Regions from separate parts of the Klebsiella ornithinolytica genome, predicted to be linked through region 1. Evidence: predicted binding sites of a transcription regulator. Region 1 holds the regulator's gene; each other region holds the start of a gene.

Evidence for each region. The regulator PhoB, encoded in region 1, activates phosphate uptake and scavenging genes when phosphate is short. The targets are predictions, from matches to a motif close to CTGTCATAAAACTGNCNNAT.
Region 2: a site for PhoB is predicted at 1,070-1,089, ahead of kdgR (DNA-binding transcriptional regulator KdgR). Genes of this name have one in related genera too.
Region 3: a site for PhoB is predicted at 895-914, ahead of pstS (phosphate ABC transporter substrate-binding protein PstS). Genes of this name have one in related genera too.

The regions. Positions count from the first base shown of each region.
Region 1 covers NZ_CP130153.1:4,373,988-4,376,261, forward strand. The annotation lists gene phoR (phosphate regulon sensor histidine kinase PhoR) at 1-840, opposite strand, end outside; gene phoB (phosphate response regulator transcription factor PhoB) at 862-1,551, opposite strand; gene sbcD (exonuclease subunit SbcD) at 1,761-2,274, shown strand, end outside.
Region 2 covers NZ_CP130153.1:1,971,878-1,974,151, reverse strand. The annotation lists gene Q1L34_RS09210 (YobH family protein) at 1-121, shown strand, start outside; gene kdgR (DNA-binding transcriptional regulator KdgR) at 187-978, opposite strand; gene Q1L34_RS09200 (MFS transporter) at 1,156-2,274, shown strand, end outside.
Region 3 covers NZ_CP130153.1:5,531,301-5,533,574, forward strand. The annotation lists gene glmS (glutamine--fructose-6-phosphate transaminase (isomerizing)) at 1-660, shown strand, start outside; gene pstS (phosphate ABC transporter substrate-binding protein PstS) at 1,000-2,040, shown strand; gene pstC (phosphate ABC transporter permease PstC) at 2,175-2,274, shown strand, end outside.

The DNA of each region.
Region 1 (2,274 bases):
CACGTCGATTTTGTCATTCATGGCCAGCGTCGGCGCCGCTTCAATCCGCGACAGCGTCAGCAACTGCTTGACTAACCCCTCCATGCGCTGGGTTTGCTCGCGCATCGTATGCAGCGCTTTTTCGCGCGTCATCCCTTCCAGCACCTGCTCCTGCATCATCTCCAGATAGCCCTGCAGTACCGTTAACGGCGTGCGAAGCTCATGGCTGACGTTGGCAAAAAAGTTGCGCCGCGCGCCTTCCAGCTGGTGCATCTGCGTGACATCGCGCGCCACCATCAGCCACTGTTTGTCGCTGTAGGGCATGACGCGGATCTCCAGATGACGAGCAGTATTGAGGACCAGATTGAGCGGCTTTGAGAAATCCCTGTTTTTGAGGTAATGGGCAAATTCAGGGTAGCGCAGGAGGTTGAGAATATTTTGTCCGCTGTCGTCCGGCCAACGCAAATTGAGGATCTGCTGGGCCAGGCCATTACACCAGAAGATGGCCCCCTCCTCCGTCGTCAGCACCACCGCATCGGGCAAAGACTCAGCCCCGCTACGAAAGCGTTTGATCAGACTACCCAGTTCGCGTCTGCGCTTTTTATTGCGCATCTGCATCTGGTGAAGGCCGTAGAGCAGCGGTTCCCAGCTGCCTCTTCCCGGCGGTGGCGTCATGCTACGGTCGACCCATAGCCACCATGAAAGACGTAATAAATTCCAGAAATGCCAGATGAGAAGTCCGGTTACTGCCGCCAGTAAAAACCACGGCAGATAACCCACCACCGCCCCAAGAATCAGGGCCGGGATACAACATAAGAAAAGCTCAAGCGCCAGCCTTTTCCATGACAGCCGTTCCAGCACGGTTCACACTCCTGTCGAGATTCAGAAACGGGCGGAGAAACGATATCCCGTGCCGCGGACCGTTTGTACCATCCGGTCATGGCCGCTATGTTCCAGCGCTTTACGCAGACGGCGAATATGCACATCCACCGTTCTGTCTTCTACATACACATTGGTCCCCCAGACGTGATTCAGCAGCTGTTCGCGGCTGTAGACGCGTTCCGGGTGAGTCATAAAGAAGTGTAGCAATTTAAACTCCGTCGGCCCCATGTCCAGCGGACTTTCACCGGTCATCACGCGGTGGGAGGAAGGGTCAAGGCTAAGCCCTTGCATTTCAATCACTTCTTCCACCGCCATCGGCGAAATACGGCGCATCACCGCTTTGATTCGCGCCACCAGCTCTTTCGGTGAAAAAGGCTTAGTGATGTAATCATCGGCACCGGTTTCCAGACCACGTACGCGATCCTCTTCTTCACCGCGAGCGGTGAGCATGACGACCGGAATATCGCGGGTCATCGCCTCACGCTTGAGCAGCTTGATAAACTGGAGACCCGATCCGCCCGGCAGCATCCAGTCGAGGAGAATCAAATCAGGCCAGGGTTCATTGAGTTGATTCACCGCACTGTCATAATCTTCCGCCTCGACGGGCTGAAAGCCGTTTTGCTCAAGAACAAAGCAGACCATTTCGCGGATCGGAGCTTCATCTTCAACGACCAGAATTCTTCTCGCCATTATTTACCCTGTATTTTTTAGCCATCAGTATAGAGTGCGGCGCCATTATGCGTCAGTTTTGTGACAGATTTATGAAGAAAATGACCGTCATATGATAGCGGATTTTTAATAATGACAAGGAGTAACAATCGATCCTGCTGGCGTTAAAGGGGCAACCTGCGGGATGACAGGTATATAATGCGCCTATGCTTTTTCGCCAGGGAATACTTATGCGCATCATCCACACCTCTGACTGGCACCTTGGCCAGAATTTTTACAGCAAGAGCCGCGCCGCCGAACACTCGGCCTTTCTCGACTGGCTGCTGACCAGCGCGCAGGCGCACGAGGTCGATGCCATTATTGTCGCCGGCGACATCTTTGATACCGGCTCACCGCCAAGCTACGCCCGCGAGCTGTATAACCGATTCGTGGTTCAGCTTCAGCAAACCGGCTGCCAGCTGGTGGTGCTGGCGGGCAACCACGATTCGGTGGCGACGCTAAATGAATCCCGCGATATTCTGGCCTTTCTGAAAACCACGGTGGTGGCCAGCGCCGGCCATGCTCCCTTTATTCTGCCGCAGCGCGACGGCACGCCCGGCGCCATATTTTGCCCGGTCCCCTTCCTGCGCCCGCGCGAGCTGGTCACCAGCCAGGCCGGACACTCCGGCGGCGAAAAACAGCAGCTGCTGTTGAACGCTATCAGCGACTATTATCAGCAGCAGTACGAAGCCGCCTGCGCCCTGC
Region 2 (2,274 bases), 2.4 Mb from region 1:
TAAATATCTGACCGCTCGCGGCACCAGTACCGCACAATACGTTCATTCTGATAGCGGTATTATCGGTGTTACCGACTGCCCGATTTTACGCAAAAGCGAAACCGTTATCGACAAAGGTTAATGCGTAAAAGCGACAGCGGGAAACGTATTCCCGCTGTCGCTTAACTGACCAGGCTGCCCTTCGGATCAGAATGGATAGTCGTTATAGCCCATCTGTTCAGAAATCTTACGCGCCGCCGTGTGCAGCATCTCCACGTATTCACTCAGACGCTCTTCCGAGAAACGCAGAGTCGGGAAAGAGATACTCAGACCTGCAATCACCACGCCAAAGCGGTCGAAAACCGGTACGCCGATGCAGCGCAGTCCCTCTTCCTGTTCTTCATTATCTTCACCGTAGCCCTGCTGACGAACCTGATCCAGGACGCCAAGCAGCGCTTCCGTACTGGTAATGGTCCGCTCGGTGCTACGTTTGTATTCGACGCCTTCAAGAATTTGCTCAACTTCAGCGCGATCGCGCCACGCCAGCAGCACTTTACCGATAGCGGTACTGTACAACGGGTTGCGGCGACCGATTCGTGAGTACATCCGCAGGTTGTACATCGAGTCGATTTTGTGGATATAGACGATGCTGTCTTCATCCAGCGCCCCCAGGTGGATCGTCTCTTTCGTCAGCCGCGAAAGTTCACGCATCTGGATATCGGCACTGCGGACCAGATCGACATTCTGTAGCGCACGCGCGCCCAGTTCGAACAGCTTGAGCGTCAGGGAGTATTTCTCGGATTCACCTTCCTGCGCCACATAGCCCAGCGATTTCATGGTTTGCAAAAAGCGATAAACGGTGCTTTTTGACATCATGACGCGCTGGGACAGTTCGGTTATGCCAATTTCACGCTCTTCACCAAGCGCCTGCAGAATGCCAAAAACTTTCAATACCGAAGAGACAGAATCTGGCTGCTTATCCAAATCTGCAACTGCCATTTATCACCTCATCGTAACTGTTTTATAAAAATCAGAACCGGTTTTTATTATAAATTCGCATCGCGCCCCCCGCAATCGTTCTTCTGCTCATTCGTTACAAATCTGCGACATACAGCCGAATAATCAATGCTAAAATCATTACTCAGAGAATAATTACCCTAAAGACATACATTCAACATGGATAAAAACATTTCCGATGGCCTGCCTTTGCCGCAGCGCTACGGCGCAATTCTGACCATCGTTTTAGGGTTAGCCATGGCGGTACTCGACGGCGCAATCGCTAACGTGGCCCTGCCGACTATTGCCACCGATTTAAACGCCTCGCCGGCGGCGTCAATCTGGATTGTCAACGCCTACCAGATAGCTATCGTGATTGCCCTTCTGCCGCTCTCTTTTCTCGGCGATATGTTTGGCTATCGGCGTATCTATAAAATCGGCCTTGCGCTGTTTACTCTGACCTCGCTCGCCTGCGCACTTTCCCATAGTCTGGAGATGCTGACCCTTGCCCGCGTCGCGCAGGGCCTTGGCGGCGCCGCCCTGATGAGCGTCAATACGGCGCTGATCCGGCTTATTTTCCCGCAGCGTTTTCTCGGACGCGGGATGGGGATTAACTCCTTCGTGGTGGCGGTTTCATCGGCCGCTGGCCCCACTATTGCGGCAGCGATTCTCTCGGTGGCCTCCTGGCAATGGCTGTTTTTTATTAATATTCCGCTCGGGATTGTTTCGCTTATCCTCGCCATGCGTTACCTGCCGGCGAACGTTGGCCGGAGCAAAATCACCCGTTTCGATCTTCCCAGCGCCATAATGAATGCGCTGACGTTTGGCCTGTTGATCACCGCTCTCGGCGGTTTTGCCCAGGGTCAGTCGGGACGACTCGTGCTTGCAGAAGTGGCCGCGATGCTGGTTATCGGTTTCTTCTTTGTGCGCCGCCAGCTGCAGATGCCGGTACCGCTGTTGCCGATTGACCTGCTGCGCATCCCGCTGTTTTCCCTGTCTATCTGTACCTCTGTTTGCTCGTTCTGCGCGCAAATGCTGGCGCTGGTTTCCCTGCCCTTCTTCCTGCAGTCGGTGATGGGCCGTAGCGAAGTCGAAACCGGCTTACTGCTGACGCCGTGGCCTCTGGCTACCATGGTGATGGCGCCGCTGGCGGGTTATATGATTGAGAAAGTGCACGCGGGATTACTGGGGGCAATCGGTCTGCTGGTGATGGCCTGCGGCCTGTTTGGCCTCGCGCTGTTGCCCTCCTCGCCTTCCGATCTGGATATTATCTGGCGCATGGCGCTGTGCGGCGCCGGT
Region 3 (2,274 bases), 1.2 Mb from region 1:
ATGACCAAAGCGGGCACTGAGATCGGCGTGGCCTCGACCAAAGCCTTTACCACTCAGCTGACCGTATTGCTGCTGCTGGTGGCAAAACTGGCGCGCCTTAAAGGTCTGGATGCCGCCGTTGAGCATGATATCGTTCATGGGCTGCAGGCGTTGCCGAACCGTATTGAGCAGATGCTGTCGCAGGATAAGCGTATTGAGGCGCTGGCCGAGAACTTTTCCGATAAGCACCATGCGCTGTTCCTTGGCCGTGGCGATCAGTATCCGATCGCGCTGGAAGGGGCGCTGAAGCTCAAAGAGATCTCTTATATCCACGCGGAAGCCTACGCGGCCGGTGAGCTGAAGCACGGCCCTCTGGCCCTGATTGACGCCGAAATGCCGGTGATCGTCGTGGCGCCGAATAACGAATTGCTGGAGAAGCTGAAATCCAACATTGAAGAAGTTCGCGCGCGTGGCGGCCAGCTGTATGTCTTCGCCGATGGCGAGGCGGGTTTTAGCAGCAGCGACAATATGCACATTATTGAAATGCCGCATGTTGAAGAGGTCATTGCGCCGATCTTCTACACCGTGCCACTGCAGCTGCTGGCCTATCACGTTGCGCTGATTAAAGGCACTGACGTTGACCAGCCGCGTAACCTGGCAAAATCGGTCACCGTAGAATAAGCCAACACGCATCAGACAAAGGGCTGCCATCCGGCGGCCCTTTTTTATTTCCCGCGATCGTTTTTCAGCGCTCTGCTGAAAAATGCTGCTGCGCGGGTTTATGACAAACCGTCATCTTCGACTACGATTTTAAGTGTCATAAAAAGAAAATTTTTCTGCAATCTTACGGTCACTTAAATAATTAACATTATGATTTATATTGTTTTTATTTTCGCCAGTCCGCTATCTTTTTGGGTGTCATGAAACTGTAATAATTCGTACATTTTACTGTCACCTCTTTGTCCTATTTTGCTCACCATAGCCTCGAAACAACGATTTACGAATCCAGCAGGAGACATTATGAACGTTATGCGTACCACCGTCGCAACAGTTGTCGCCGCGACCTTATCGATGAGCGCTTTCTCTGCATTTGCAGCTGCAAGCCTGACTGGCGCGGGCGCAACTTTCCCTGCACCGGTGTATGCCAAATGGGCTGATACCTATCAGAAAGAAACCGGCAATAAAGTGAACTACCAGGGCATTGGCTCTTCCGGTGGTGTCAAACAAATTATTGCTAACACCGTTGATTTCGGTGCTTCTGATGCTCCTCTGGCCGATGACAAACTGGCTCAGGAAGGCCTGTTCCAGTTCCCGACCGTTATCGGCGGTGTGGTTCTGGCAATCAACCTGCCTGGCGTGAAGTCGGGTGAGCTGGTTCTGGACGGTAAAACTCTGGGTGATATCTACCTGGGCAAAATTAAAAAGTGGGATGACGAAGCGATCGCTAAACTCAACCCGGGTATGAAGCTGCCGTCTCAGAATATCGCCGTGGTTCGTCGCGCCGATGGTTCCGGCACTTCCTTCGTGTTCACCAGCTACCTGGCGAAAGTGAACGAAGAGTGGAAATCTAAGATTGGCGCGGGTTCTACCGTTAACTGGCCGACTGGTCTGGGCGGTAAAGGTAACGACGGCATCGCCGCGTTCGTTCAACGTCTGCCGGGCTCCATTGGCTACGTAGAATACGCCTATGCGAAGCAGAACAACCTGGCTTACACCAAACTGCTTTCCGCAGATGGCAAGCCGGTCAGCCCGACGGAAGATAACTTCGCTAACGCGGCTAAAGGTATCGACTGGAGCAAATCCTTCGCACAGGATCTGACTAACCAGAAAGGTGAGAATGCATGGCCGATCACCTCAACCACCTTTATCCTGGTACACAAAGCTACGAACAAGCCAGAACAGACTGCTGAAGTGCTGAAGTTCTTCGATTGGGCGTACAAAAATGGCAGTAAAGAAGCCAACGCGCTGGATTACGCAACGCTGCCGGAAAGCGTGGTTGAGCAGGTTCGTGCTGCATGGAAAACCAACGTGAAAGACAGCAGCGGTAAAGCGCTGTACTAAATACCCGTCATACTTCGAGCCGCAGCTGCGTTGGCTGCGCTTGCTGCAACTCGAATTATTTAGGGTATAGCATTACGTTAGCCTGGAGGCACGGTAAAATGCGCGCTTCCAGGCCCAAACAGAAAGAGTAATCTATGGCTGCAACCAAGCCGGCATTTAACCCTCCGGGGAAAAAGGGTGACATAATTTTCGGCGTGCTGGTCAAACTGGCGGCGCTGATTGTGCTATTGATGC